2 regions of the Pantoea sp. GABEPS69 genome follow, and region 1 is predicted to be linked to the other one. Evidence: predicted binding sites of a transcription regulator. Region 1 holds the regulator's gene; the other holds the start of a gene.
The links. Region 1 encodes PurR, which represses purine synthesis genes. Its sites were predicted from a motif close to CANGCAAACGTTTGCNTG; they were not measured.

Region 1 (15,445 bases):
GAAGCGCAAAAACTGTTAGCCATCAGCCTTGAGCACAGTGTGGGCTGATGCCGTCACACGCGTTGCCGGAAGCAATGTGAAGGAATAAGTATGTTAAGCATTAAAGATTTACAGGTTAGCGTTGAAGACAAAGAGATTCTGCGCGGTCTTAACCTCGAAGTGAAACCGGGCGAAGTGCACGCCATTATGGGGCCGAACGGCTCAGGCAAAAGTACGCTCTCTGCAACGCTGGCTGGCCGTGAAGATTACGAAATCACCGGCGGTTCCGTGAGCTTCAAAGGCAAAGATCTGCTGGAACTCGACCCGGAAGACCGCGCGGGCGAAGGCATCTTTATGGCGTTTCAGTATCCGGTCGAGATCCCGGGCGTCAGCAACCAGTTCTTCCTGCAGACCGCGGTCAACGCGGTGCGCAAATATCGCGGCAAAGAAGAGCTGGATCGTTTCGACTTCCAGGACTTTATCGAAGACAAGATCCACCTGCTGAAGATGCCGGAAGATCTGCTGACCCGTTCGGTCAACGTCGGCTTCTCCGGCGGCGAAAAGAAACGCAACGACATCCTGCAGATGGCGGCGCTGGAGCCGGAGCTGTGCATCCTTGATGAAACCGATTCCGGTCTCGATATCGATGCGCTGAAGATCGTCGCGGAAGGCGTCAACAGCCTGCGCGATGAGAAGCGCGCCTTCATTATCGTGACCCACTATCAGCGTATTCTGGACTACATCAAGCCAGACTTCGTGCACGTGCTGTACAAAGGTAAAATCGTCAAATCGGGCGACTTTACGCTGGTGAAACAGCTGGAGGAGCAAGGCTATGGCTGGCTTACCGACGAAGAGTGATAACGCCCTGCAGCAGTGGCATCATCTGTTTGAATCGCGCGGCGAGTCTCGCTCGCTGCAGGCTCAGCAGCACTGGCAACAGCTGATGCGCGTCGGTCTGCCGACGCGTAAGCATGAAAACTGGAAATACACCGCGCTGGATGGGCTTCTGGCCCACCAGTTCGCGCTGCCGCAGGCGAAAAGCCTGAGTCAGGCGCAGGTCGACGCGCTGGCGCTGCCGCTGGACGCGATCCGTCTGGTGTTCGTCGACGGTCAGTTTCAGCCGTCGCTGAGCGCGGCCGATACCGAACTCTTCGCCGTTCAGCATAGCCGCGCCGCCGAGCGCCGCCCGCTGCCGGCGCCGGTGCAGCCGGAAGTCTTTCTGCATCTGACCGAAAGCCTGGCGGAAGAGGTCACCTCAATTCGTCTGGCGCGCGGCAAGACGGCGGCGCGTCCGCTCTACCTGCTGCATATCACCAGCGGCCAGGCGGATGCACTCAACACCGTGCATCATCGCCACCATTTCGAGCTGGAAGAGAGCGCGCAGGCGCAGGTTATCGAGCATTACGTCACCCTGGACGGCGCACAGCACTTTACCGGCGCGCGCTTTACCTTCGCGGTCGGCGACAATGCTCAGCTGAAACATATCAAGCTGGCGTTTGAAGAGAGCAGCAGCTACCACTTCGCCCATAACGATATCGTTATCGGTCGCGATGCGCAGGTAAGCAGCACCAGCTTCCTGCTGGGCGCGGGCCTCTCTCGTCACAACACCAGCGTGCAGCTCAACGGCGAGAATACCCAGCTGTCGCTGAACAGCCTGGTGCTGCCGATGAATTCGGAAGTGGCGGATACCCGCAGCTATCTGGAGCATAACAAAGGCTACTGCCTGAGCCGTCAGCTGCATAAAACCATCTCGCGCGACAAAGGCCGCGCGGTGTTTAACGGCCACATCAAAGTGGCGCAGCACGCGCTGAAAACCGACGGGCAGATGACCAACAACAACCTGTTGCTGGGTCGTCTGGCGGAAGTGGACACCAAGCCGCAGCTGGAAATCTACGCTGACGACGTGAAGTGCAGCCACGGCGCGACCATCGGCCGCATTGATGATGAGCAGATGTTCTACCTGCGCTCGCGTGGCATCGCAGAAGAAGCGGCGCAGCAGATGATTATTCACGCTTTTGCGGCCGAACTGACCGAAGCGCTGGATGATGAGACGCTGCGTCAGGCGGTTCTGCAACGCATCGCGGCGCGTTTCCCTGGAGATGCCTCATGATGAACTTCGATCTCGAACGTATCAGGGCCGACTTCCCGATCCTGAAGCGTGAGGTCAACGGTCATCCGCTGGCCTACCTTGACAGCGCGGCCAGCGCCCAGCGTCCGCTGGCGGTGATTAACGCCGAAAGCCATTTTTATCAGTATGGCTATGCGGCGGTGCACCGCGGCATTCACAGCCTGAGCGCGCAGGCCACCACCGATATGGAAAACGTCCGCCTGCAGGCGGCGCGTTTTCTTAACGCCTCTTCGCCGGAAGAGATCGTGTTTGTCAAAGGCACCACCGAGGGAATCAACCTGGTGGCGAACTGCTGGGGCGCAAGCCAGCTGCAGGCCGGCGATAACCTGATCATCACCGAGATGGAGCACCACGCCAATATCGTGCCGTGGCAGATGGTGGCGCAGCGCACCGGCGCAGAGATCCGCGTGCTGCCGCTGAATGACAACGGCGAGCTGGCGATCGATGCGCTGGCGGGGCTGATTGACAGCCGTACGCGCCTGCTGGCGGTGACGCACGTCTCCAACGTGCTCGGCACCGTTAATCCGGTCAAAGCGCTGGTGGCGCAGGCGAAAGCCGCCGGCCTGGTGACGCTGGTGGACGGCGCGCAGGCGGTCATGCATGGCAAGGTCGACGTGCAGGATATCGGCTGCGATTTCTACGTCTTCTCCAGCCACAAAATTTACGGCCCTAACGGCGTCGGCATTCTCTACGGGCGCAAAGCGCTGCTTGACGAGATGCCGCCCTGGGAAGGCGGCGGCTCGATGATCGATCAGGTGGTGCTGCCTGTCGGCACCACCTGGAACAAAGCGCCCTGGCGTTTCGAAGCGGGCACGCCTAATACCGGCGGCATTATCGGCTTCGGCGCGGCGCTGCGCTATGTAGAAGAGATCGGTCTTGAGGCGATTCAGCAGCGTGAACAGGCGCTGATGCGCTACGCGCTCGACAAGCTCGCCTCGGTGCCCGATCTGGTGATTTACGGCCCGCAGGATCGCGCAGGCGTCATCGCTTTCAATCTGGGCAAGCATCACGCCTACGACGTCGGCAGCTTCCTTGATCAATACGGTATCGCTATCCGCACCGGTCACCACTGCGCAATGCCGCTGATGCGCCATTTCGCTGTGCCAGCCATGTGCCGCGCTTCGTTCGCCTTCTACAACAGCGAAGAAGAGGCTGATCGTCTGGCGGCGGGTTTGACCCGTATTCATCGTTTGCTGGGCGGTTGAGCAGAGTTCAGGAGTCAGTCATGGCCACGTTGCCAGATAAAGAGAAACTGGTGCGCAACTTTAACCGTTGCGCCAACTGGGAAGAGAAGTACCTCTACATTATTGAGCTGGGCGCAAAACTTCCAGAATCATCTGAAAGCCTGCATCAGCCGGAAAACGTTATCTCCGGCTGCCAGAGCCAGGTCTGGATTAAGATGACGCCGCAGAGCGACGGCACCCTGGCGTTTGAAGGGGACAGCGACGCTGCTATCGTTAAGGGGTTGATTGCAGTGGTATTTAGTCTGTATCAAAACCTGACGGCAGCCGATATCGTCGCGCTGGACGTGCGGCACTGGTTCGCTGAGCTGGCGTTAACCCAGCATCTGACGCCGTCGCGGTCGCAGGGCCTCGAAGCGATGATTCGGGCAATTCGCCATAACGCTCAAAATCTCCTCTGAGTTAAACTAGCAGACGCCAACAGGCGTCTGTTTTTTTATCTGAAAGAGAAGATTGCATGAAATCAGCCTTACGTTTCGCCGGTGCGCTGCTGCTAAGCGTTGGACTTGCCGCGCCGGCTTTCTCCACGGAATACCCGCTTCCTGCCGCCGACAGCCGCCTTATCGGCGAAAATCAGTTAACCACCGTCCCCGATGACAAACGTCCGCTTGAAGCGATTGCGGCGAAATACCAGATTGGGCTGCTTAGCATGCTGGAGGCGAATCCCGGCACCGATCCCTGGCTGCCGAAGGCGGGCACGCAGTTAGTGGTGCCGCAGCAGATGCTGCTGCCGGATACGCCGCGCGAGGGGATTGTCGTGAACCTGGCCGAGCTGCGCCTCTATTACTACCCCAAAGGCGAAGACAAGGTCATCGTCTATCCCATCGGCATCGGCCAGCTCGGCGCCGCGACGCCGGTGATGGTGACCAGCATCAGCCAGAAGATACCCAATCCGACCTGGACGCCGACCGTCAATATCCGCAAGCGCTACGCCAAAGATGGCATCACGCTGCCGGCGGTGGTGCCTGCTGGCCCGGAAAACCCGATGGGGCTGTTTGCGCTGCGCCTGGCGCGCGGCAGCGGCAACTATCTGATCCACGGCACCAACGCCGATTTCGGCATCGGCATGCGCGTCAGCTCCGGCTGCATACGCCTGCGTCCGCAGGATATCGAAGCGCTGTTCAACAGCGTGCCGAAAGGGACGCGCGTGCAGGTGATCAATCAGCCGGTAAAATATGCCGTCGAGCCCGACGGGAAGCGCTATGTCGAAGTGCATCAGCCGCTGTCGCACAGCGATAAAGACGATCCGCAGACCATGCCGATAGCGCTCAGCCCGGCAATGAAAAAGTTTATCAAGAGTCCGCAGAGTGACGGCGCGCTGATCAAAGCGGCGCTGGAGCGTCGTTCTGGCATGCCGGTGCTGGTTTCGAGCGGGGAGGCGGTGGCAGCGCCTGCTGAGGCGGCGTCAGAGCAGGCGCAGAACGCGCAGACGACACCCTGAACCCGACAGTTGCCGCCATGCCCTGGCGGCAAAATCAGAGCAAAAAAAATGGCGCCACATGGGCGCCATTTTTAATACCAGAACTCTTACTTACGGTAAGAGTGAGCCTGGTTGTCCAGACGCTGGTTAGCACGAGCTGCGTCATCTTTAGCAGCCTGCACGTCAGAACGGATTGCGTTCACGTCGTTGCTCAGCTGGTCAACTTTAGCGTTCAGAGTCTGAACGTCTGAAGACAGCTGGTCAATTTTAGCGTTGCTTGAGCAACCAGCCAGCAGAGTTGAACCCAGGATTACCGCGCCCAGTACCAGTTTAGTACGATTCATTATTTATACCCTCTAGATTGAGTTAATCTCCATGTAGCGTTACAAGTATTACACAAAGCTTTTTAAGTTGAGAATAAATTTTTGATGAGAAGATGCTTAAACTTGATCGTTCGCTCAAAGAAGCAGCGCTTAACCGCATATGATAAAAATATTTAGCGAAAACAGAGAGATTTAATCGGATTAACCTTAATTTCGGAGGATATTGAATAGTTATTATCGATTGGAAATTTCCCGGTTTTGTATTAGTGACGGAATAAAAAAAGCGCCTCTAAAGGCGCTTTTAAATAAATGCTCAAACGAATTAAATGACGTGTACTGAGGCCGTATTTGTGGTACCGCTTGGTACTAATGCGCCCGATACCATTACAACCACGTCGCCTTTCTGCGCATAGCCGCTTTCCAGCGCCGCTTCTTTGCCGATGCGATAGAAATCGTCGGTAGAGGCGATCTCGGTGACCAGACGCGTTTCAATGCCTTTGCTCAGGATTAGCTGGCGGGCGGTGGTCTCATTGGTGGTCAGCGCGAGGATAGTGGCATCCGGGAAGTATTTGCGCACCGATTTGGCGGATTTGCCGCCTTCGGTGGCGACCACGATCAGCGGCGCTTCCAGTTTCTCGGCGGTTTCCACCGCGCCGCGGCAGACGGCTTCAGTGATACGCAGCTTACGGGAGTCTTCCAGCGCATCGATGCGTGACTTCATCACGCGGTCGGTACGCTCGCAGATGGTGGCCATGATGGTCACTGACTCCAGCGGGTATTTGCCCTTGGCGCTCTCGCCGGAAAGCATGACCGCATCGGTGCCGTCGAGGATGGCGTTGGCCACGTCGCCCGCTTCCGCGCGAGTAGGGCGCGGGTTTTTGATCATCGAGTCGAGCATCTGGGTAGCGGTGATCACTACCTTGCGCGCCTTGTTGCACTTCTTGATCATCATCTTCTGGGCGAAGATCACTTCTTCTACCGGAATCTCTACGCCCAGATCGCCACGCGCCACCATGATGCCGTCAGAGGCGTCGAGGATTTCGTCAAAGTTGTTCAGGCCTTCCTGGTTTTCGATCTTGGAGATGATCTGAATATGTTCGCCGCCGTGGGCTTTCAGATGCTCGCGGATCTCCAGCACGTCTGAGCGCTTGCGGATAAAGGAGGCCGCCACGAAGTCGACGCCTTGCTCGCAGCCGAAAATCAGGTCGCGCTTATCTTTTTCCGCCAGCGCAGGCAGCTGGATAGAGACGCCCGGCAGGTTAACGCCTTTGTTCTCGCCGAGGTCGCCGTTGTTCAGCACGGTGCACACGACGGCGTTTTCCGTCACTTCTTTAACTTCCATGCCGATCAAACCATCGTCTACCAGCACGGTGTTGCCGATTTTCAGATCTTCAGTGAAGCCAGCGTAGGTGACGGCGACGCGCTCGCTGTTGCCGATCACGCTCTGGTCGGTAGTAAAGGTAAAGGTCTGTCCCGCTTTCAGGGATACGTCGTTACCGCCTTCCAGTTTCATGGTGCGGATTTCCGGACCTTTGGTGTCGAGCAGAATAGCGGCCTGACGACCGGTTTTCTGCATCACCGCGCGCATGTTGGCGATACGCTGACCGTGCTCGGCGTAATCGCCGTGCGAGAAGTTAAGGCGCATAACGTTCATGCCGGCTTCAAGCAGCTGGGTCAGCATCTCTTCAGATTCGGTTTTCGGGCCGATAGTACAAACGATCTTGGTCTTTTTCATGACAGGTTATCTGTAAGTTGTGATGGATGATAAAGGTTGGGATTCGATGACGACGCATCGAAATGAGAATTCTGGTTGATAACGAAACGGACAGTACAACGTAAGAATAGGTGACGCAGGCTGAGCGTGCAGGGAAGTTGTGCGGTTACGTCTGGAAACCGACAATAGCGTGTTGCGCAAAGAGTGTGAGTTATCGCCATAGGCACGCCGCGCTGAAACCTTTCAAGTGGAACAACGCCGGATAGTATAGACGCTAAGTATCCGAAAACCAATTAAAAAGCGGAGAAGGAAACGACGGAGATCAATAAAAAGCGAAGTTGCGCAAGGGAGGAAAACCGCAAGAGTGGTGCGCTCTAATGGACTCGAACCATCGACCCCCACCATGTCAAGGTGGTGCTCTAACCAACTGAGCTAAGAGCGCATTCAGAAATTTGGTGCGTCCGAGTGGACTCGAACCACCGACCCCCACCATGTCAAGGTGGTGCTCTAACCAACTGAGCTACGGACGCACTTGGTGCGCTCTAATGGACTCGAACCATCGACCCCCACCATGTCAAGGTGGTGCTCTAACCAACTGAGCTAAGAGCGCAACACGCTGTCAGGGCGACAGCGGGGACGAATATTAACGACACGCCGCAACGCTGGCAAGGGGAAAAACGCTTTTTTAGTGCTGACTGACCAGCAACTGCGCTATGCGTCGTTTTTTTAGACGTAGCAGGACGTTAAAGGCGCATCAGGGCTGACCGCGCCAGGAGAGAGACGAGCCGAAGCCCGACATCTCCCCCGACCGCACGGCTCAGCGCGCGGCGCGCGTGAGGATCACCTGCGCAGGCAGCTGTTGCAGGCGGCGAATGCGCCACAGCATCATGATCGCCGCCGAAGTCAGGCCGATAATAAACCCGCACCAGAAGCCCGCTGGACCCATACGCGGCACTACCCAGTCAGTCATCGCCAGCGTATAGCCGCTGGGCAGCCCCAGTATCCAGTAGGCGATAAAGGTAATAAAGAAGATCGAGCGCGTATCTTTATAGCCGCGCAGAATGCCGCTGCCGATTACCTGAATCGAATCGGAGAACTGGTAGATTGCCGCCAGCATCATCAGCTGCGCCGCCAGCGCGACCACTTCCGGGTTGTCGTTATAGAGCAGGGCGATCTGATGGCGGAAGGTCACGGTCAGCAGCGCGGTTATCGCCACCATGCAGACGCCGACGCCCTGCGCGGTCCAGGCCGCAACGCGCGCCTGCTCAGCTGAGCCCTGGCCCAGCCGATAGCCGACGCGAATAGTGGTGGCGACGCCGAGCGACAGCGGCAGCACGAACATCAGCGAGCTGAAGTTCAGCGCAATCTGGTGGCCCGCAACGTCGACGATGCCCAGCGGCGACACCATCAGCGCCACCACGGCGAACAGCGTCACCTCGAAAAAGAGCGCCAGCGCCACCGGCAGGCCGAGCGAAAACAGGCGCTGCAGCACGGCGCGTGACGGCGGCGACCAGCGAGAGGCCATGCGGATATCGCGCATGCCGCCCATGCGGCGCACCCACAGCCGCATCACCAGGAACATCACCCAGTACACCGATCCGGTCGCCACGCCGCAGCCCACGCCGCCCAGCGCCGGCATGCCGAAGTGGCCGTAGATAAAGATCCAGTTGAGCGGGATATTGACCAGCAGGCCGATAAAGCCCATCACCATGCCGGGTTTGGTTTTCGACAGGCCTTCGCACTGGTTGCGCATCACCTGGAAAAAGAGATAGCCGGGCGCGCCCCATAGCAGGGCATGAAGATAGCCTTCCGCCTTCAGCGCCAGCTGTTCGTCGATATCCTGCATGGCGCGAATCACGTAACCGGCGTTCCACAGCACCGCCATAATCAGAATGGCGACGAAGAAGGCCAGCCAGTAGGCCTGGCGAACCTGTTCAGCGATACGTTCGCGGCGGCCGGAGCCGTTGAGTTGCGCAACGGTTGGCGTCAATGCAAGCAGAAGACCATGGCCGAATAAAATGGCCGGAAGCCAGATAGAGGTGCCGACTGCGACGGCGGCCATATCCGTGGCGCTAACCGCGCCGGCCATGATGGTATCTACAAATCCCATTGCGGTCTGCGCCACCTGAGCAAGGATGACCGGAATCGCAAGGGCAAGCAATTGACGCGCTTCTGTTAAATACTTCTGCACGTTAACACCTGTTAAAAAAGAAAAGGGGAGTGATCCCGGAGAAATGCGCGGTTAGTGTAGCGGCATTAACAGGATTCACCAAGTTTTGTCACGCTGTGCGTTATATTGCGGCTGTAAAGCGGACGCGACGCGGAAATAATATCCGCGCGCTAAGCTGTGGTAAGCTAGAGCAAACTTCGCAGAGGCCAAAACTATGTTTACCGGAATTGTGCAGGGCACCGCAAAGATTGTGTCCATTGAAGAAAAAGATCTGTTTCGCACCCATGTCGCAGAGCTGCCGGAAGAGCTGCTGCCGGGGCTGGCGCTGGGCGCGTCGGTGTCGCATAACGGCTGCTGTCTGACGGTCACGGCCATTGAAGGCAACCGCGTCAGTTTCGATCTGATTAAAGAAACGCTGCGCGTCACCAATTTAGGCGACCTGCAGGAAGGCGACGTCGTCAATATTGAACGCGCGGCGAAATTCAGCGATGAGATCGGCGGCCACCTGATGTCTGGCCATATTATGACCACTGCAGAAATCTGCAAAATTATCCAGTCGGAAAATAACCGCGAAGTCTGGTTTAAAATTCAGGACCCGGCGCAGATGAAATATATTCTGCATAAAGGCTTCGTCGGTATTGACGGCATTAGCCTGACCGTGGGCGAAGTGACCAAAAGCAAATTCTGCGTCTATTTAATCCCAGAAACCCTGGAGCGCACTACGCTTGGCGCGAAAAAGCTGGGACACCGCGTCAATATCGAGATCGATCCGCACACTCAGGCGATCGTCGATACCGTCGAGCGCGTGCTGGCGCAGCGTGAAGCAGCGGCTCTGCGCCCGGACGTCGAATAAGCATAAAAAAAGGCGCTCCAGGCGCCTTATTCAACAGATCGGCTTAGCGCGCGACGCGCAGGCCGCCTTCTACGCCGCGGCTAAAAACCACCTGCCACAGCTGAATATCGCGGGCGCGAAAGGCGCCGGCGCAGGCATTAAGATAGTAACTGAACATGCGCTTAAAACGTTCGCCGTACTTTTCGGCCAGCTGCGGCCACGCCTGCAGGAAGCGCTCGTACCAGGCCATCAGCGTGGTGTCGTAATCGGCGCCGAAATTATGCCAGTCTTCCAGAATGAAATGAGACTCGCTGGCGTCCGCAATATGACGCACCGACGGCAGACAGCCGTTGGGGAAAATATATTTATCAATCCAGGGATCGACATTCATATCGGTGCGGATCGCGCCGATGGTGTGCAGCAGGAACAGTCCGTCCGGCTTGAGGTTGCGGTCCACCACGTCGAAGTAGGTGGCGTAGTTTTTCGGGCCGACGTGCTCGAACATGCCCACCGAAACGATACGATCAAACTGCTGGTTAAGATCGCGATAATCCTGCAGCAGGATAGTGACGTCCAGTCCTTCGCAGCGCTGCTGCGCCAGCTTCTGCTGCTCTGCCGAGATGGTCACGCCGTGCACCACCGCGCCGTAGTGGCGAGCGGCATACTCTGCCAGCCCGCCCCAGCCGCAGCCGATGTCCAGCAGCGTCATGCCCGGCTCCAGCTGCAGTTTGCGGCAGATCATATCCAGCTTCGCTTCCTGCGCCTGCTCCAGCGTCTCGGCCTCTTTCCAGTAGGCGCAGGAGTATTGCATATAGGGGTCGAGCATCAGTGAGAAGAGGTCGTTCCCGAGATCGTAATGCTCTTTGCCCACGATCCATGCGCGTTTTTTCGACTGTAAGTTGGTGAGACGCGCGGCGGCCACGCGCAGCGTATCTTTGAAGTGGTGCGGCAACTGCTGGTCCAGCTTATGCTTCAGCACGCGGTGAAAAAACATATCCAGCCGTTCGCACTCCCACCAGCCATCCATATAAGCTTCGCCAAGACCAAGTGAGCCTTCCTGAATCACGCGCTTAAAAAAGTCAGGCTGTTTAACCTGAATATCCCAGGGGCGGCTGCCGTTGATTTCGATGTCCGCTTTTTCCAGCATTTCGTGGACAATGCGATACCAGTGGTTTTCTTCAAGGCTCACTTCTTCTATTAACGATGAACTCATAGCTACTCCATCACCTGTCCGCGTTGAACCTGAGAAAAAGAATAGTCAATTTCTCAAGGCCTGTGAGAAATGTCACGGATTGCTCCGTGCGCCTGATATCCGACGTTTTACAAAGGATTGGATCTGAAATTCGTTGTCTGACGCAGCAGGGAACGCGCGCGCAGACACCATCCGGGCGATAAGCTTCGCCTAATAATAAAACAATTATGTTATTGATTTGTTGCAGATTTATTGACCTGATCGAGTATATGCTCAACCAGGTCAGTATTCAACGACTTATTGTTAGGCAGCTAACTATAAAAGTTGCCTTAGTGATTATCCTGGCAGGGAGTGGTAACGCGGACAATATCCATTTGTGCGCTGGCGCGTCGCTGCCAGACGTAGCCCGCCATCGCCAGTGCGATAGTGGTCACCATAATCAGCGTAGTCATTAGCAGCGGCTGTTGTAAACCTGCGGAGACCGCCAGACTGGCAAGGAAGCAAAGACCGAGCTGCAGGGTATTCTGCAGCGCCGCGGCTTTACCGGTGGCGTGCGGGAACGGCAGCAGCGCATTCGACACCACGATCGGGTAAATCGCGCCGTTCGCCAGCGCCATGCCGCAAAAGGGCGCAAGCAGGGCGATCAGATTGTGGCTTCCGGTAAGCGCCACGCCGAAGAGCGTCGTCACGCTCAGGCTGTAAAGTGCCAGCAGCAAGGGGAGCAGCTGCGCGCCGGCAAAGCGGTTGAGCAGGGCGCGGCAGCCAAATCCGCCCAGCAGGAAGGCGATAGTTTGCGGAATATAGCTCAGGCCAATATCCGCCGGCGTCAGGCCCGCATCGGCGAGAATAAAGGGCGAGCCGGTCAGCCAGGCGAAAAAGCTGGCGGAGCAGGCGGCATAGATCAATACGTTGCCGCCATAGACGCCGGAGCGCAGCAGCGAGAAGAAGCCGGGCTGATCGCCCGCCTCTTTTGCCGTCGGGCGGCTGGCGGGCAGGCGCAGCGTCACCAGCATCAGCGCCACGCCGGTCAGCGTCAGCACCAGAAAGATCGAACGCCAGTGAAAGTGGCTAATCAGCCAGGCGCCGAGCAGCGGCGCCAGCGCGGGCGAAAGCGCCACCAGCGGCATAATGGTGGCGAACACCTTATTGGCGCGCGCGCGCGGATAGCGATCCACCACCAGCGCCTGCCAGCTCACCGCCGCAGCGCAGACGCCGATTGCCTGAATAAAGCGCAGCGCCAGCATCAGCACCGCATTTTCCACCCACAGCATGCCGGCGCAGCCGAGCGCGAACAGTCCCAGCCCCATCAGCAGAACCGGTTTGCGGCCGATGCGGTCGGAAAGCGGGCCCCAGAAAAGTTGACCGATGGCGAAACCCGCCAGGAACAGGCTCATACTGGCGCTGATAATGCCGGGCGAGGTATTAAAGCTGATCTGCATCGCGCCGAAGGCGGGCAGATACATATCGGTCGCCAGAAAGCCCAGCATGCTGAGCAGAGCGAGGTAGGGCATAAATCCTTTTGATGACAGCATGGTTTTTAATCTCATATTTCGTCAGGCAGGTTAAACGCGGCAAAGTGTAAAAGGGTGCGCCTGCCGCTGTGAAACGTTAATATTTGCAGAGTGCTGTGAAAATTTTTGAAAGGAAAAAGCATGTGGTCCGAATATGCGCTTGAAGTGGTAGACGCCGTGGCGCGCACCGGCAGTTTTAGCGCCGCCGCGCAGGAGCTGCATCGCGTGCCCTCTGCCGTCAGCTATACGGTGCGCCAGCTGGAAACATGGCTGGCGGTGCCGCTGTTTGAACGGCAGCATCGCGACGTGGCGCTGACCGCCGCTGGCGAGCATTTCGTGCGCGAAGGCCGCGAGGTTATCAAAAAAATGCTCGCCACCCGCAGGCAGTGCCAGCAGCTGGCCAACGGCTGGCGCGGGCAGCTCAGCATCGCGGTCGATCGCATCGTGAAGCTGCCACGCAGCCGTCAGCTGGTGACCGACTTCTATCGACACTTTCCCGATATGGAGCTGCACATCAGCTATGAGGTGTTTAACGGCGTATGGGACGCGCTGGCCGACGGACGCGTCGACGTGGCGATCGGCGCCACCCAGGCGATCCCGGTCGGCGGGCGCTTTTCCTTTCGCGATATGGGCGCGCTGAACTGGCGCTGCGTCGTGGCGCGCCACCATCCGCTGACGCAGCAGCCGCAGCTCGACGACGACGCGCTGCGCGTCTGGCCGTCGCTGGTGCTGGAGGATACCTCGCGCGCGCTGCCGCGCCGCATGACCTGGACGCTGGATAACCAGCGCCGACTGGTGGTGCCGGACTGGCAGGCGGGGCTGGCGTGCGTGCTGGATGGCTTATGCGTGGCGATGATGCCGGGCCATCTGGCGCGTCCGCTGCTGGATAAGGGCGAGCTGGCGGAGCTGACGCTGCCTGCACCCTTTCCGGAAAGTCACTGCTGCGTGAGCTGGTCGGAGGCGCGCGCATCGCCGGCGCTTAGCTGGTTGCTCAGCTATCTCGGCGATGCGCAAACGCTCAATCAGGAGTGGTTAAGCGAGGATTAACGGCGGTAGTCGCGGAACGGGCCGTCGCCGACCGAGCGGCGCTCAATCAGCGTGGGATGCACTTCGATGGTCTGCGACACTTCGCGTTTGCTGGTGATGCGATCGAGCAGCATCTCCAGCGCCTTCTCGCCCAGCTGGGCTTTAGGCTGATGCACGGTGGTCAGCGCCGGAGTGAAGTAGCGCGCGTTGCGCACGTTGTCATAGCCGATCACCGAAATATCCTGCGGCACGCGCAGTCCCATCTCGTCGGCGGCGCAGATCGCGCCCATCGCCATAATATCACCGCCGCAAAAGATCGCCGTCGGGCGCTGCTTCTGCTGCAGGATCTGCTGCATCGCCTGATAGCCCGATTCCGGTTCGAAATCGCCCTGTACGATCCATTCGGGACGCACCGCGATGCCTGCTTCCTCCAGCGCTTGCAAAAAGCCCGCATGGCGCCCGCCGCCGGTGTTGCGCTCCAGCTGGCCGGGAATGGCGCCGATATCGCGATGGCCGCGTTCAATCAGATAGCGTCCCGCCAGATAGCCGCCCTGGAAAGCGTTATCGAGCACGGTGTCGGTAAAATCGCCGCGCGATTCGCCCCAGTCCATGACCACCATCGGAATATTGCGGTTCTCTTCCAGCATCTTCAGCAGATCGTCCGGATACTCGGAGCACATCACCAGCAGGCCGTCGACGCGCTTCTGCGCCATCATCGACAGATAGGCGCGCTGCTTTTGCAGATCGTTGTGGGCGTTGCCAAGAATTAAGGTGTAGCCCCGCTCGAAGCAGTGGTGCTCGACCGCTTCGATGATTTCCGCAAAATAGGGCGCTTCGCTGGAGGTGGCAAGCAGCCCCAGCGTTTTAGTGTGGTTGACCTTCAGGCTGCGCGCCACGGCGCTGGGCGAATAGTGTAATTCCTGAATCGCCTGCCAGACGGCGTTGCGCGTCTCTTCCGCAACGAAGCGCGTTTTATTGATCACGTGGGAAACGGTGGTGGTGGAAACACCCGCGCGCTTCGCGACATCTTTAATTGTTGCCATTAAAAAGAGACTCCAGAACTTATCAATAACCCACTGATAAGCATAATGTTAAACGTTTGCGTCCGCTAAGAGAGTTTTCTGTTAATTCGCTACAGTTTTTGTCGGTGAAATACTCACTGGGCAGGACAAAACAGGGGCTGTTGCGTACGAACGGTACGGGCGTTGCGTCAGTTGCGCAACAAAGCCGGGGATTCTAACAAGGCTTGCGGGATAAAACGAGATTTTTACCGACAACTATGGGAAAATCGCACAAGACCCTGATAATTGTGTGGATAAGGAGAGGAAATGAGCACCGATTTGAAACTGGCATTAATGACCACCGGCGCGGCGCTGCTGATGATTGTGGCCTTTAGCTTTACCGCCGTCATGCACTAACAGACAGCGATAAAAAAACCGGGATTATCCCGGTTTTTTTTCGCGTTTAGCGAATGGTTTTCGGCGTCATTACCCGGCGCGCGCCGATATAGTGACGCTGCCAGTAATCATCCGAGAGCCCGCTAATCTGGATATCTTTTCCGGTGCGCGGCGACTGAATGAATTTGCCGTTGCCGAGGTAAACCCCGACGTGGTCGGCGGTGCCGCGGCCGTTGATACGAAAGAAGACCAGGTCGCCTTTTTCCAGCGACTCGCGCTTCACCGGCGCAGCGTCGCGCAGGTGGTACATTTCGTTGGCGGTGCGCGGGATTCTGAATTTTACCAAATCTTTATAGGCGTACCAGACGAGGCCGCTGCAGTCGAAACCGGTATGCGGCGAGGTACCGCCCCACTGATAAGGCTTGCCCAACTGACCCATCAGCTTGGTCATCGCCGTTTCGCGCGCTTTCTGGTAACGCAGGCGATGGGACTTGCTCATTTTGATGGTGGGC
Region 2 (15,445 bases), 990 kb from region 1:
GCTGCAGGACGACGGGCTGCCGATAGCGGTCACTAGCGTGCAGGCGCCGGTGTTTTACGGCAACGCGCAGATCGTGCACCTGGAGAGCCTGCGTCCGCTGTCGGCGGACGAGGCGCGCGCCGAGCTGGCGCAGGCGGCCGATATCAATCTGAGCGACGAAGAGAGCTATCCAACGCAGGTGGGCGACGCCTCCGGCAACGAACAGCTCAGCATCGGCTGCGTGCGTAACGACTACGGCATTCCCGAACTGCTGCAGTTCTGGTCGGTGGCGGACAACATTCGCTTCGGCGGCGCGCTGATGGCGGTGAAAACGGCTGAGAAGCTGGTGCAGGAGTATCTCTGGTAATGTCGGAAGGTCAGACCTATAAGCTGGCGCTGGGCGTCGAGTATGACGGCAGCCGTTACTACGGCTGGCAGCGCCAGCAGGAAGTGCGCAGCGTGCAGGAGAAGCTGGAAAAAGCGCTGTCGAAAGTGGCGAATCACCCGGTGAGCGTGTTTTGCGCCGGGCGCACCGACGCCGGCGTGCACGGCACCGGCCAGGTGGTGCACTTCGAAACCACGTCGCAGCGCGCCGACGGCGCCTGGACGCTGGGCGTCAACGCCAATCTGCCGGAGGATATCGCAGTGCGCTGGGTAAAAGCGGTGCCGGACGACTTCCACGCGCGCTTCAGCGCGACGGCGCGGCGCTACCGCTACCTGATCTACAACCAGCGGCTGCGTCCGGCGATCCTGGGACGCGGCGTCACCCATTTTTATCATCCGCTGGATGCTGAGAAGATGCACCGCGCCGGTCAGTGCCTGCTGGGCGAAAACGACTTTACCTCGTTCCGCGCCGTGCAGTGCCAGTCGCGCACGCCGTGGCGCAACGTGATGCACCTGAACGTCACGCGGCAGGGGGCGTTCGTGATCGTCGATATCAAGGCCAACGCCTTTGTGCATCACATGGTGCGCAATATCGTCGGCAGCCTGATGGAGATCGGCTGCGGCAACCAGCCGGAGGAGTGGATGGCGACGCTGCTGGCGGCGAAAGATCGCACCCTGGCGGCGGCGACGGCCAGAGCGGAAGGACTCTATTTAGTGGCGGTGGATTATCCGTCGCATTTTGCGTTACCCGAACCGCCAATGGGGCCGTTGTTCCTGGTGGATTAATTTAGCAGGTCATTTCAGAGAGGCGTTATGGAGTTCGTCCATTTTTTGGTTGATTTTATTCTGCATATTGATGTGCATCTGGCCGAGCTGGTTGCGCAGTACGGCATCTGGATTTACGCCATTCTGTTCCTGATCCTGTTTTGCGAAACCGGCCTGGTGGTCACGCCTTTCCTGCCGGGCGACTCGCTGCTGTTCGTAGCGGGCGCGCTGGCGGCGCTGCCGGGCAACGACCTCAATGTCCACCTGATGGCGGCGCTGCTGGTGGTGGCCGCCGTGCTGGGCGACGCGGTGAACTACACCATCGGCCGTCTGTTCGGCGAGCGTCTGTTCAGCAATCCGAACTCGCGCATCTTCCGCCGCAGCTATCTCGATAAAACCCATGCGTTTTACGATCGCCACGGCGGCAAAACCATCATCCTGGCGCGTTTCGTACCGATTGTGCGCACCTTTGCGCCTTTTGTCGCCGGCATGGGGCATATGTCCTATCGCCATTTCGCCCTGTTTAACGTCGCCGGCGCGCTGGCGTGGGTGCTGCTGTTCTCCTACGCGGGCTATCTGTTTGGCGACCTGCCGGTGGTGCAGGAGAACCTTAAGCTGCTGATCGTGGGGATCATTGTAGTGTCGGTGCTGCCCGGCGTGATTGAAGTGTGGCGTCATCGCCGCCAGGCGAAACAGGGTAAACAGCCGTAACGGGTTCGGTCGCGCCGCGGTTAGACCAGATTTTTATCCACAGTCGGAATGGGTTGTGGTTTAATGAGCGACATTTCATGTCTGCTGAAGCGGTTTTCAGCGGCAAATAAGATGACTGGACCAGGTCAGTTTTAAACAAAAAGGTCTTCAATGAGCTGGATTGAACGCATTCTTAATAAAAGCAACGTTACGCCTGCACGCCGTGCCAGCATCCCGGAAGGGGTCTGGACCAAGTGCGACAGCTGCGGTCAGGTTCTGTACCGCGCCGAGCTGGAGCGTAATCTTGAGGTCTGCCCGAAGTGCGACCATCACATGCGCATGCACGCCCGCGAGCGCCTCAACAGCCTGCTCGATCAGGGCACGCAGACCGAGCTGGGCAGCGAGCTGGAGCCGAAGGATATCCTGAAATTCCGCGACTCCAAGAAGTATAAGGATCGCCTTGCCGCCGCGCAGAAAGAGACAGAAGAGAAAGACGCGCTGATCGTGATGAAAGGCCAGCTGCACGGCATGCCGATTGTGGCCGCCGCGTTCGAGTTCGCCTTTATGGGCGGCTCGATGGGCTCGGTGGTCGGCGCGCGCTTCGTGCGTGCGGTCGAGCAGGCGCTGGAAGACAACTGTCCGCTGATCTGCTTCTCCGCCAGCGGCGGCGCACGTATGCAGGAAGCGCTGATGTCGCTGATGCAGATGGCGAAAACCAGCGCCGCGCTGGCCAAAATGCAGGAGCGCGGTCTGCCCTATATTTCGGTGCTGACCGACCCGACCATGGGCGGCGTTTCCGCCAGCTTCGCGATGCTGGGCGACCTTAACGTCGCTGAGCCGAAGGCGCTTATCGGCTTCGCCGGTCCGCGCGTTATCGAGCAGACCGTGCGCGAAAAGCTGCCGCCGGGCTTCCAGCGCAGCGAGTTCCTGATTGAGAAGGGCGCGATCGATATGATCATTCGCCGCCCGGAAATGCGTTATAAACTGGCGAGCCTGCTGGCGAAGATGATGAATCTTCCCGCGCCGCTGCACGATGGCGAACCGACCGCGCCTGCGGAAGAGCCGGAAAGCAACGAGGCCTGACAGGAGAGAGAGGCGCGCGCGCCGCGCCTTTCACCAATGCACCGTCGAACCGGCTGAACCGGGTCAAAATCTGTTAAACGGGACATATGGACACTCTTCACCTTCCTCAAGCCACGTCGCCTTTGGCCACGTGGCTTTACTATCTTGAGCATCTGCACACGCAGACCATCGAGCTGGGCCTGGATCGCATTCGCTGCGTCGCGCAGCGCCTCGACCTGCTAAAACCCGCGCCCTTCGTCTTCACCGTCGCCGGCACCAACGGCAAAGGCACCACCTGCCGTACGCTCGAAACGCTGCTGATGGCGGCGGGCTACCGCGTCGGCGTCTACAGCTCGCCGCATCTGGTGCGCTATACCGAACGCGTGCGCGTGCAGGGCGAAGAGCTTGACGCCGCACTGCATACCGCCAGCTTTGCGAAAATCGAAGCGGGACGCGGCGACGTTTCCCTGACCTATTTTGAATTCGGCACGCTCTCCGCGCTGAACCTGTTTCAACAGGCGCAGCTTGATGTGGCGATCCTCGAAGTCGGGCTGGGCGGCCGCCTGGACGCCACCAATATCGTCGACGCCGACGTGGCGGTGGTGACCAGCATCGCGCTGGATCATACCGACTGGCTCGGCCCCGATCGTGAAAGCATCGGCCGCGAGAAAGCGGGCGTGTTTCGCGGCGGCAAGCCTGCGGTGGTCGGCGAGCCGGATATGCCCGCCAGCATCGCTGCCGTCGCGGCGGAGAAGGGCGCGCAGCTGCTGCGTCGCGACCGTGACTGGCACTACAGCCAGCAGCCGGAAAGCTGGGCTTACCGCGACGCGCAGGGCGAGCTGAACGACCTGCCGCTGCCGCAGGTGCCGCTGCCCAATGCGGCCACGGCGCTGGCGGCGCTGCGCGCCTCCGGCCTGAAGGTCAGCGAAGCGATTATTCGCAATACCCTGCCGCTGGCGATCCTGCCCGGCCGTTTTCAGACGGTAAGCGAATCGCCGCGGGTGATCCTCGACGTGGCGCATAACCCCCATGCGGCGAGCTATCTGGCATCGCGTCTGGCGCAGCTGCCGAAACGCGGCCGGGTGCACGCGGTGGTGGGGATGCTGCATGATAAAGATATCGCCGGCACCCTGACGGCGCTGGCGCCGCAAATCGATCGCTGGTACTGCGCGCCGCTTGACGGACCGCGCGGCGCCACCGCCGATGAGCTAATGGCGCATCTGCCTCGCGACGCGGCGACCGCCTTTGCCGACGTGGAAAGCGCCTGGCAGGCGGCGCGCGGGCAGGCCGAGGCGCAGGGCATCGTGCTGGTATGTGGATCTTTCCATACCGTGGCGCAGGTCATGGAATCGACAGAGACGGAGAAAGGTCGTGGCAAGTAAGTTTCAGAACCGCCTGGTCGGCACCATTATTCTGGTGGCGGTCGGCGTGATTGTGCTGCCGGGCCTGCTGGACGGCAAAAAGAAGCACTATAAAGAGGAGTTCGCGGCGATCCCGCTGGTGCCGAAGCCGGACGACCAGCAGGATAGCGAGATGGTGCCGCCGGTGACGCAGCCGCTGCCGGCGCAGCCGCCGCAGGGCGCGGGCAGCGCGGTAAGCAGCGGCAGCAGCGCCGCCGCCAACCCGGTCGCCGAGCAGGGCAACGCCACGCCGCAGAGCGAAAGCGAACCCAGCGTGGTGACGCCGCCGCCGGTGCATCAGAACGCGCCGGCGAAACCGCGTCAGGTTGAGCAGCCGAAAACCCGGCCGGCGGAAACGCCGAAAGCGAAACCGGTCGAGCAGCCGAAAGCGCAGCCGAAACCGGTCGAGTCTAAGCCGGTGGAAACGAAGCCCGTAGAAACGAAGCAGAGCGAACCGGCTAAGCCAGTGGAAACGCCAAAGGCCGCAGAGCAGAGCGCGCCTGCCGGTCAGGCTTACGTGGTGCAGCTCGGCGCGCTGAAAAACGCGGCAAAGGTGAGCGAAATTGTCGCGAAGCTGCGTCTGTCGGGCTATCGCTCCTTTACCGTGCCGTCTACGCCCGTGCAGGGACAAATCACCCGTATCTATGTCGGCCCAGACGCTTCAAAAGCCAAACTGCAGAGCTCGCTTTCAGAGCTGCAGAGCGTCTCCGGCCTCGGCGGCGTGGTGAAGCCCTATAGCGCGCGCTAAGGCATCGATTGGCGCCGCCTATGGTATAAAAAGGCGGCGCCGCACGCAGTGTTAAAGCCGCGCGGCGCAATATAAATATTTTAGATTCAACGGCTTGAACAGTTGAATCTCCAGAGGGCGAGGAAAGTTTTTTTCATCGCCCTTTTTATGGAAGGTGAAAAGGAAAAGCGCTACGCAAACGTTTTCTTTTTCTGTTAGAATGCGCCCCGAACTGGATGCAGGGGTGCAAACGCACTGGCGCTGGAAGAGTTCATGATCTGGATTGATTACGTCATTATTGCGGTAGTTGGTTTTTCGGCTCTGGTCAGCCTGATTCGAGGGTTTGTCCGTGAAGCCTTATCTCTCGTTACCTGGGGATGCGCGTTTTTTGTCGCCAGTCATTACTACGCCTACCTTGCAGTCTGGTTTACAGGTTTTGACGACGAACTGGTGCGTAACGGCATCGCCATCGCGGTGCTGTTCGTCGCGACGCTGATTGTCGGCGCGATAGTCAATTATGTGATCGGCTCGCTGGTTGAAAAGACCGGCCTGTCGGGAACCGACAGGGTGTTGGGGGTCTGTTTCGGGGCGTTACGCGGCGTGCTGATCGTTAGCGCGATCCTTTTCTTCCTCGACACATTCACCGGCTTTTCCAAAAGTCCGGACTGGCAGCAGTCCCAGCTCATTCCCCAGTTCAGTTATATAATCAGATGGTTTTTTGACTACCTGAAAAGCACGTCGAGTTTTTTGCCCCGGTGACGCCACCGGGAGTGCGGCTAATGAGGAAATGACAACATGTGCGGTATTGTTGGTATCACCGGGTTTATGCCGGTCAACCAGTCGATCTATGATGCGTTAACGGTGCTGCAGCACCGCGGGCAGGACGCCGCAGGCATTTGTACTATCGATGCGCTGAAGTGCTTCCGTCTGCGTAAGGCGAACGGCCTCGTCAGCGATGTCTTTGAAGCTCGCCACATGCAGCGTCTGCAGGGCAATATGGGAATCGGCCACGTTCGCTACCCGACCGCAGGCAGCTCCAGCGCCTCTGAAGCGCAGCCGTTCTACGTTAACTCGCCGTACGGTATTACGCTGGCCCATAACGGTAACCTGACTAACGCGCACGACCTGCGCAAGCACCTGTTCGAAAAGGGCCGCCGTCACGTCAACACCACATCAGACTCTGAAATCCTGCTGAATATCTTCGCGCAGGAGCTGGACCGTTTTCAGAACGACCCGCTGGAAGCGGATAACATTTTCGCGGCGGTGGCAGCGGTGCATCAGCAGGTGCGGGGCGCTTACGCCGTCGTCGCCATGATCATCGGCCACGGCATGGTCGCCTTCCGCGATCCCAACGGCATTCGTCCGCTGGTGCTGGGCAAGCGCGTACTGCCTGACAGCCGCGTCGAGTATATGGTTGCCTCCGAGAGCGTGGCGCTCGATACGCTGGGCTTTGAGTTCCTGCGCGACGTCGCGCCGGGCGAAGGCGTCTATATCACCGAGCAAGGCCAGCTGTTTACGCGCCAGTGCGCCGAGAACCCAAAAAGCAACCCGTGCCTGTTCGAGTACGTCTACTTTGCGCGTCCCGATTCGTTCCTCGACAAGATCTCCGTCTACAGCGCGCGCGTGCGCATGGGCACCAAGCTGGGCGAGAAAATTGCCCGCGAGTGGGAAGATCTCGATATCGACGTGGTGATCCCGATTCCGGAAACCTCTACCGATATCGCGCTGGAGATCGCGCGCATTCTCGACAAGCCCTATCGTCAGGGATTTGTGAAAAACCGCTACGTTGGCCGCACCTTTATCATGCCGGGCCAGCAGCTGCGCCGCAGTGCCGTTCGCCGCAAGCTCAACGCCAACCGCGCCGAGTTCCGCGACAAGAACGTGCTGCTGGTGGATGACTCTATCGTGCGCGGCACCACCTCCGAGCAGATTATCGAGATGGCGCGCGAAGCGGGCGCGAAACGCGTTTACCTGGCGTCCGCCGCGCCGGAAATTCGCTTCCCGAACGTCTACGGCATCGATATGCCGAGCGCCACCGAGCTGATCGCGCACGGCCGCGAAGTCGATGAGATCTGCCAGCTGATTAAAGCCGACGCGCTAATCTTCCAGGATCTGGACGACCTGATCGAAGCGGTGCGCGAAGAGAACCCCGATATCGCCCAGTTCGAATGTTCGGTGTTTAACGGCGTCTACGTCACCAAAGATGTCGATCAGCAGTACCTGGAGTATCTCCAGTCGCTGCGCAACGACGACGCCAAAGCGCTGCAGCGTCAGAACGAAGTCGAGAACCTCGAGCTGCATAACGAAGGCTAAGCGCGTTCTCAGCGATGACAGGAAAAGTACGGGGCGGAGAAATCCGCCCCGTTTGTTTTCCTGTTCTGGCCCGCGCTATCATAGCGCCTCTCTGAACCCGCAAGGAACACGCATGAAACGACTCATCATTGGCATCTCTGGCGCAAGCGGCGCGATCTACGGCGTGCGGCTGTTGCAGGTGCTGCAGCAGGTCAGCGAGGTAGAAACCCATCTGGTGATGAGTCCGGCGGCGCGGCAGACGCTTAGCCTGGAGACCGACTATACGCTGCGCGAAGTGCAGGCGCTGGCCGATGTGGTGCATGACGTGCGCGATATCGCCGCCAGCATCTCGTCGGGATCGTTCAAGACCCTGGGCATGGCGATCCTGCCGTGCTCAATGAAAACCCTCTCCGGCATCGTGCACAGCTACAGCGACAGCCTGCTGACGCGCGCCGCCGATGTTGTGCTGAAAGAGCAGCGCAAGCTGGTGCTGGGAGTGCGCGAAACCCCGCTGCATATCGGTCATCTGCGTATGATGACCACCGCCGCCGAGCTGGGCGCGGTGATAATGCCGCCGGTGCCGGCCTTTTATCATCGCCCGCAGTCGATTATGGAGCTGGTGGATCAGACGGTTAACCGCGTCGTCGATCAGTTCGACATTACGCTGCCGCAGGATCTTTTTACGCGCTGGAATGGTGCATAACCGTCATATTTTGCACTGACCAGGTGCAAATGCGCGCTAGCGATCACTCTTCGTGCATTTGGTGCACCAAAAGTTAACAAGGTCGCTTTTTCTCTCTGACATCACTGATATATTTCCCTCACAAACCCGGCGGCAACGCCTTACTGACGCGCTGCCGGGCGCGCGAATGGCTTGCATTGCTGGCATGAAATATGCAAGAAATATGTGGCTTAACAAGCGCAAACACATCACGCACCCATAACAAAAAGCACTTCACTGAGGGTAATCTATGAAAAAGCGAGTTCTGGCTCTTTCTCTCATGCTGGGCCTGACCAGCGCCGCCAGCGTTTTCGCCGCGGTGCCGTCGTCGATTCGCATTGGGACTGACCCGACTTACCCGCCGTTTGAATCGAAAAACGCGCAAGGACAGCTCGTTGGCTTCGATATCGATCTTGCCAACGAAATTTGTAAACGCATCAATACGAAGTGCACCTATGTCGAGAGCGATTTCGACGCGCTGATCCCGTCGCTGAAGGCGAAGAAGATCGACGCCATCATCTCCTCGCTCTCCATTACCGCCAAACGTCAGGAAGAGATCGCCTTCTCCGACAAACTCTATGCGGCCAACGCCCGTCTGGTGGCGCCGAAAGGCTCGCCGATTCAGCCGACCATCGAGTCGCTGAAAGGCAAAAACATCGGCCTGCTGCAGGGCACCACGCAGGAAACCTACGCCAATCAGAACTGGCGCCCTAAAGGCGTCAACGTAACGCCTTACGCGAACCAGGATCTGGTTTATCAGGATCTGAACGCGGGTCGTATCGACGCGGCGTTTCAGGATGAAGTGCAGGCGAGCGAAGGCTTCCTGAAGCAGCCGGTAGGCAAGAACTACGCCTTCGCCGGTCCGGCGGTGAAAGACGACAAGATTTTTGGCGTCGGCACCGGCATGGGACTGCGTAAAGACGATAGCGAGCTGAAGACGGCCATCGACAACGCGTTCGAGGCGATGCGTAAAGATGGCACCTACGACAAGATCGCGAAAAAGTATTTTGATTTCAATGTGTACGGTGACTAACCCTGTCGACCTTTACCTGATCCTCCAGCGTTGAGCCGCGCGGCGCAACGCGCAATCTGGTCAGGACTGCCCGCTGGCGCGCCCGCGGGCAGGACATTGATGTTTTCTCCACGACAGGATCGATTAAATGTTGTACGGCTATTCCGAGGTTATTCTCAAAGGCACCCTGGTGACGCTGGAGCTGGCGCTCAGCTCGGTGGTGCTGGCTGTTGTGCTCGGCCTGATCGGCGCGGGCGCGAAACTCTCCCGCAGTCGCCCGCTGGCGATGCTGTTTGAAGGCTATACCACCCTGATCCGCGGCGTGCCCGACCTGGTGCTGATGCTGCTGATTTTTTACGGCCTGCAGATCGCCCTGAACGCGCTGACCGACGCCATGGGCCTCGCCCAGTTCGATATCGACCCGATGGTGGCCGGTATCATTACGCTCGGCTTTATCTACGGTGCCTACTTCACCGAAACCTTTCGCGGCGCGTTTCTCGCCGTGCCGAAAGGGCAGATCGAAGCGGCCACCGCCTTCGGCTTTACCGGTTCACAGGTGTTTCGCCGCATTCTGTTTCCCGGCATGATGCGCTACGCGCTGCCCGGTATCGGCAATAACTGGCAGGTGATCCTGAAAGCCACGGCGCTGGTGTCGCTGCTGGGGCTGGAGGATGTGGTGAAAGCGACGCAGCTGGCGGGTAAAAGCACCTGGCAGCCGTTCTACTTCGCCATCGTCGCCGGCGCGATCTATTTAATCTTTACCACGCTGTCGAACGGCGTGCTGTGGTGGCTGAATCGCCGCTACTCGGTCGGCGTAAAAAGGGCGGAGCTATGATCGATATTATTCAGGAGTACTGGAAATCCCTGCTCTGGACCGACGGCTATCGCTTTACCGGCGTCGCCATTACTCTGTGGCTGCTGATCCTGTCGGTGGTGATCGGCGGCTGCCTGGCGGTGCTGTTGGCCATCGCGCGCGTCTCGCCGAACCGCTTTGTCAGCACGCCGGTCTGGCTGTTTACCTATGTGTTTCGCGGCACGCCGCTCTATGTGCAGCTGCTGGTGTTCTACTCCGGCATGTACACGCTAGAGGTAGTAAAAGGCTCGGAGCTGCTTAACGCCTTTTTCCGCAGCGGGCTGAACTGTACGCTGCTGGCCTTTACCCTTAATACCTGCGCCTATACCACGGAGATCTTCGCCGGGGCGATCCGCGCCGTGCCGCACGGCGAAATCGAGGCGGCGCGCGCCTACGGCTTCTCTACCTTTAAGCTCTACCGCTGCATTATCCTGCCGTCCGCGCTGCGTACCGCGCTGCCCGCCTACAGCAACGAGGTGATCCTGATGCTGCACTCCACGGCGCTCGCCTTTACCGCAACGGTGCCTGACCTGCTGAAGATCGCGCGCGATATTAACTCGGCGACCTATCAGCCCTTTACCGCGTTCGGCATCGCGGCGGTGCTCTATCTGATTATCTCTTATGTGTTGATTAGCCTGTTCCGTCTGGCGGAGCGCCGCTTTCTCGCACACATCAAACCTTCGTCATCGCATTGAGTAGAACTATGGCTGATAACAAATTAAGCGTGACCGAACTGCATAAGCGTTACGGTGACCATGAAGTATTAAAAGGGGTCTCTTTACAGGCCGATGCAGGTGACGTGATCAGCATCATCGGATCGTCGGGATCGGGGAAAAGCACCTTCCTGCGCTGCATTAATTTCCTGGAAAAGCCGAGCGAAGGCACCATTTCCGTGACCAACGAGCCGATCAACCTGGTGCGCGACACCGACGGTCAGCTCAAGGTAGCCAATAAAGAGCAGCTGCGTTCGCTGCGCACTCGCCTCACCATGGTGTTTCAGCACTTTAATCTGTGGAGCCACATGACGGTGCTGGAGAACGTGATGGAGGCGCCGATTCAGGTGCTGGGACTGAGCAAAGCGGACGCCCGCGCCCGCGCCGTCAACTATCTCAATAAGGTCGGCATCGACGAGCGCGCGCAGGCGAAATATCCGGTGCACCTTTCGGGCGGTCAGCAGCAGCGCGTCTCAATCGCGCGCGCGCTGGCGATGGAGCCGGAGGTGCTGCTGTTCGACGAGCCGACGTCGGCGCTCGATCCCGAGCTGGTAGGCGAAGTGCTGCGTATCATGCAGAAGCTGGCGGAAGAGGGCAAAACCATGGTGGTGGTGACCCATGAGATGGAGTTCGCGCGCCACGTCTCCAGCCACGTGATCTTCCTGCATCAGGGCAAGATTGAAGAGGAAGGGCCGCCGGACGCGCTGTTCGGCAATCCGAAAAGCCCGCGGCTGCAGCAGTTTCTTAAAGGCTCGCTGAAATAGGCAACAGATTTGTAGCGGCGCGGTTCATTGCGCGTTGGCCAGCTATGCGGCGCTATGGTCCGCGCGATAAATCGCGCCGCGCTTTTTAATCACTCACGCAGCAACTTCAGCGCGGTGTCTTCATCGGTCACCAGCCCGGAAACCCAGCCCCCGTTTAGCGCGGCCTGAATTGCCGCGTATTTGCGCGCGCTGCCGGCAAATCCGATAATGTTGCGCTGCGTCTGGCTTTCCAGCAGCACGCTGGTCAGCAGCTCATCGGTTTCGCCGAAAACGCGTTCCCCTTGCTGATTGAAAAAGTGCCCCAGCATTTCGCCAGCCACGCCGCGCGCGTTGAGCGCCTTGACCTGTGCATCGGTAATAAACCCTTCGGCATTGAGCGGGCAGCCCGGCATCACTTCACCAATGCCGACAAACGCGACATCCGCCAGTAGCGCACGCTGGGCTACGCGCTGGTACACCTGATGCTGCACCCACATGGCTTTGTCCTGCGGCGTATCCGCGTAAAGCGGTGCCGGAATGAAGAAATACTTGCCCTGCATTTTTTCCGCCATTTTCAGCGGCACGTCGTAGCGGGTGCCGGAATCGTCGCGCGCAATCGCGCCAATCATCGATACGCACTGATGCTGTGGGCGTTCAACCCAGGGTAGCGCATCAATGATTGAGCGCAGCGTTTTACCGGAACCGATGCCAAATACCTGCGGGGTCTCTTCGTTAATAAACTGCGCCATCACCGCCGCGCCCTCTACGGCCAGCATTTGCTGAATCGCCGCGTCATCCAGCCCGGCTGACGGCACCACGCGGCACAGCGTCAGGCCAAACTTTTGCGCTATCTCGCGCGCCAGATGCAGGCAGTGGGTAATCGGGTGGTCAATCTTCACGCTAACCATCCCCATCTCACGCGCGCTTGAGACCAGCCGCTGCGCCACCTGGCGCGATAAGCCCAGCGCGCGCGCAATCTCCTGTTGCGTCAGGCCCGCCACGTAATACATCCAGGCTGCCCGTGCCGCCAGCTCCTGCTTCTTCTCTTCTCTGCTCATCGCATTGTTCCGTCAAAAACCGATACGCCAGTTTATCGCGTCTTGCATCTAAAGCGCTAACTGAGCAAAAGCCCTCAAAAAGAGCAAAAGTATTAATTGTGATGAATCTCTCAGAACGATCGCCCCGGCGGCGACTATGCTACGCCGTATCGGGCAAATGCCCTTAATTTTGGCAAATGTTTAATTCGAGGCGGCTATGACGACGAAATCAGTATGGATGCATATCGGTGCAGGTTCTTTTCATCGGGCGCATCAGGCGTGGTATCTGCATCAGCTACGCCAGCAGGGCGATGACAGCTGGAGCATCGCGCTCGGCAACATCCGTGGCGACGCGGTAGCGCTGCTTGACCAGCTGCAGGCGCAAAACGGCGAATATGTGCTGGAAACCGTAACGCCGGAGGGCGAGCGCGCGTATGAAACCATCACGTCGCTGCGCACCATTTTGCCGTGGGACGCGGAAATCAGCGCGCTGGTGGCGCAAGGTGCCAGTGCCCATACCAAAGTCATTGGTTTTACCGTGACTGAAGCTGGCTACTATCTGACGCCCGCACATGAGCTCGATCTCGGCCAGCCAGACATCCAGGCCGATCTTCGCGGTGAAGTCCGCACTATTTATGGCGCGCTGGCACGCATTCTGCGCCAGCGCGTGGCCAGCGGCGGTGCGCCGGTCACGCTGCTCAACTGCGATAATTTGCGCCACAACGGCGAACGCTTCCGTCACGGCCTGCTGACGTTTCTTGCCGCGCAGGGCGACAGCGCGCTGGCCAGTTGGGTGCGTGATAACACCACTTCGCCCAATACCATGGTTGACCGCATCACGCCGCGCCCGACGCCGGATGTTGCCGAGCGCGTCAAAGCAGCTACCGGCAAAGACGATGGCGCAGCGGTAATGGCGGAATCCTTCATCCAGTGGGTGATTGAGGATGATTTCATTGCCGGACGTCCGGCGCTGGAACAAGTGGGCGTAGAGCTGGTGACATCGGTGCTACCCTGGGAAGAGGCGAAAATACGCATTCTTAACGCTACGCACGCAGCGATAGCCTGGGCCGGCACGCTCACCGGGCAGGATTACATTGATGACAGCACGCGCCAGCCTGCGATTTATCAGCTGGCTTATAACTACATCACCCAGGATGTGATTCCGTCACTGTCGCCCAGCCCGCTGGATCTGGCGGATTATCGCGACGTGGTGCTGGCACGCTTTAGCAATCCCTACATTAAAGATACCAACCAGCGCGTCGGTGCCGACGGGCTATCGAAAATCCCGGGCATGGTGACGCCTACGCTGCGCGAATGCTATCAGCGTGGCGCAGAACCCACGGCCACCGCTGTGCTGCCGGCGCTGTTTTACCTGTTTCTGCAACGCTGGGCCAGTGGTCAGCTGCCGTACGCTTATCAGGATGGCGTGCTCAACGCCGACGCGCTGCGCCAGCAGCTGGCCGGTGAAAATGCGCTGCAGACGTTTCTCAGCGACACGTCGTTGTTTGCTGAACTGGCTGACGATCGCGCCTTTCATGCGCTGGTGGCGCGCAGCGTAAACGCCCTGGAGCAGCAGTTGCTGCAGCCAGCGACGGTGTAAGGAGCGCACATCATGTATCTCGGTATTGATATTGGTACCTCTGAACTCAAAGCGCTGATCCTGAACCCACAGGGCGAGATCGTGGCGTCGAATCACGTCACGCTCAGCGTGCAGCGCCCGCATCCGCACTGGGCGGAACAGGATCCCGAGTGCTGGTGGCAGGCCTGTGGCCAGGCGATCGCCGGGCTGCGCCAGCAGGTGCCGGAAATATGGGCCGCGATTCGCGCCATCGGTCTCTCGGGTCAGATGCACGGCGCGGTGCTGCTGGATGCGGCCGGTGTGGTGCTGCGACCGTGCATTTTGTGGAACGATACGCGCAGCGCGGCGCAGTGTGATGCGCTGCGCCAGCAATATCCGCAAATGATGCAGATCGCCGCCAACCTGATTATGCCTGGCTTCACCGCGCCGAAACTGCGCTGGGTGGCTGAACATGAGCCGGAAATATTTCGCCGCATCGATAAGGTGTTGCTGCCGAAGGATTACCTGCGCTGGCGACTTACCGGGCGCTTTGTCAGCGAGCCGTCAGATGCCGCTGGGACGCTGTGGCTGGATGTGGCGCAGCGTGACTGGTCCGACGAACTGCTGGCGATCAGCGGGCTGACGCGCGCGCAGATGCCCGAACTGGTTGAAGGCAGTGCGGTCAGCGCCACGCTGCGCGCCGATCTGGCCAGCGAATGGGGCTTATCGCCCACGGTGCGCCTCGCTGGCGGCGGCGGCGACAATGCGGCGTCGGCGATAGGCGTCGGCGCGGTCAACGCGGGCGATGCCTTTATTTCTCTCGGCACCTCTGGCGTGATCTTTGTGGTTAACGATCGGCTGCGCGCCGATCCGCAATCCGGCGTGCACGCATTCTGCCATGCGTTGCCGGGACGCTGGCATCAGATGAGCGTGATGCTCAGCGCCGCCAGCTGTTTGCGCTGGCTGTGTAATCTGCTTTCGGTCACGGAAAGCCAGCTGATGGACGAAATGGCGCAGCTTAGCGCGGAACAGCTGCGGCAGGCACCGCTCTTTCTGCCTTATCTTTCCGGCGAACGCACGCCGCACAACGATCCGCACGCGACCGGTACATTTTTCCATTTACGCCACGAAACGCCACGTGCGCTGCTCGGCTATGCGGTGATCGAGGGCGTAGCCTTTGGTCTTGCGGATGGTCTGGCAGTGCTGGGCGATACGCAGCAGCAGATTCAACAGTGCAGCCTGACCGGCGGCGGCGCGCGCAGCACGCTATGGGCGCAGCTGATTGCCGACGTGCTGCAACTGCCAATAGTGACCCATCCGGCCAGCGCCTCGGGCGCGCTGGGCGCGGCGCGGCTGGCGTGGTTAGCGGATGGCGGCCGCGAGGCAGAAGTGTGCCTGAAGCCGCCGGTGCAGGCGCGTTATCAGCCTGATGCGGCGCGGGGGGCGGTGCTGCAGCAGCGTCTGCGCCTGTTCCGTGAACTCTACGTACAACAACAGCAGGCGCGCGCA

Region 2: the regulator PurR is predicted to act here: its motif matches at 5,200-5,217, upstream of cvpA (colicin V production protein).

The regions. Positions count from the first base shown of each region.
Region 1 covers NZ_CP118618.1:2,208,184-2,223,628, reverse strand. Annotated here, with positions in the region: gene sufB (Fe-S cluster assembly protein SufB) at 1-48, shown strand, start outside; gene sufC (Fe-S cluster assembly ATPase SufC) at 91-837, shown strand; gene sufD (Fe-S cluster assembly protein SufD) at 812-2,089, shown strand; gene sufS (cysteine desulfurase SufS) at 2,089-3,312, shown strand; gene sufE (cysteine desulfuration protein SufE) at 3,333-3,749, shown strand; gene PVE98_RS10915 (L,D-transpeptidase family protein) at 3,806-4,789, shown strand; gene PVE98_RS10910 (major outer membrane lipoprotein) at 4,876-5,112, opposite strand; gene pykF (pyruvate kinase PykF) at 5,414-6,826, opposite strand; tRNA gene PVE98_RS10900 (tRNA-Val) at 7,171-7,247, opposite strand; tRNA gene PVE98_RS10895 (tRNA-Val) at 7,259-7,335, opposite strand; tRNA gene PVE98_RS10890 (tRNA-Val) at 7,339-7,415, opposite strand; gene PVE98_RS10885 (MATE family efflux transporter) at 7,623-8,996, opposite strand; gene PVE98_RS10880 (riboflavin synthase subunit alpha) at 9,190-9,828, shown strand; gene cfa (cyclopropane fatty acyl phospholipid synthase) at 9,872-11,020, opposite strand; gene punC (purine nucleoside transporter PunC) at 11,329-12,531, opposite strand; gene punR (DNA-binding transcriptional activator PunR) at 12,652-13,557, shown strand; gene purR (HTH-type transcriptional repressor PurR) at 13,554-14,579, opposite strand; gene PVE98_RS10855 (YnhF family membrane protein) at 14,865-14,954, shown strand; gene PVE98_RS10850 (C40 family peptidase) at 15,001-15,445, opposite strand, start outside.
Region 2 covers NZ_CP118618.1:1,219,040-1,234,484, forward strand. Annotated here, with positions in the region: gene PVE98_RS05860 (aspartate-semialdehyde dehydrogenase) at 1-346, shown strand, start outside; gene truA (tRNA pseudouridine(38-40) synthase TruA) at 346-1,149, shown strand; gene PVE98_RS05870 (DedA family protein) at 1,177-1,839, shown strand; gene accD (acetyl-CoA carboxylase, carboxyltransferase subunit beta) at 1,990-2,901, shown strand; gene folC (bifunctional tetrahydrofolate synthase/dihydrofolate synthase) at 2,988-4,262, shown strand; gene dedD (cell division protein DedD) at 4,252-5,028, shown strand; gene cvpA (colicin V production protein) at 5,281-5,766, shown strand; gene purF (amidophosphoribosyltransferase) at 5,803-7,320, shown strand; gene PVE98_RS05900 (UbiX family flavin prenyltransferase) at 7,433-8,002, shown strand; gene argT (lysine/arginine/ornithine ABC transporter substrate-binding protein ArgT) at 8,271-9,053, shown strand; gene PVE98_RS05910 (histidine ABC transporter permease HisQ) at 9,181-9,867, shown strand; gene PVE98_RS05915 (ABC transporter permease) at 9,864-10,580, shown strand; gene hisP (histidine ABC transporter ATP-binding protein HisP) at 10,589-11,362, shown strand; gene PVE98_RS05925 (sugar-binding transcriptional regulator) at 11,452-12,399, opposite strand; gene dalD (D-arabinitol 4-dehydrogenase) at 12,596-13,978, shown strand; gene xylB (xylulokinase) at 13,991-15,445, shown strand, end outside.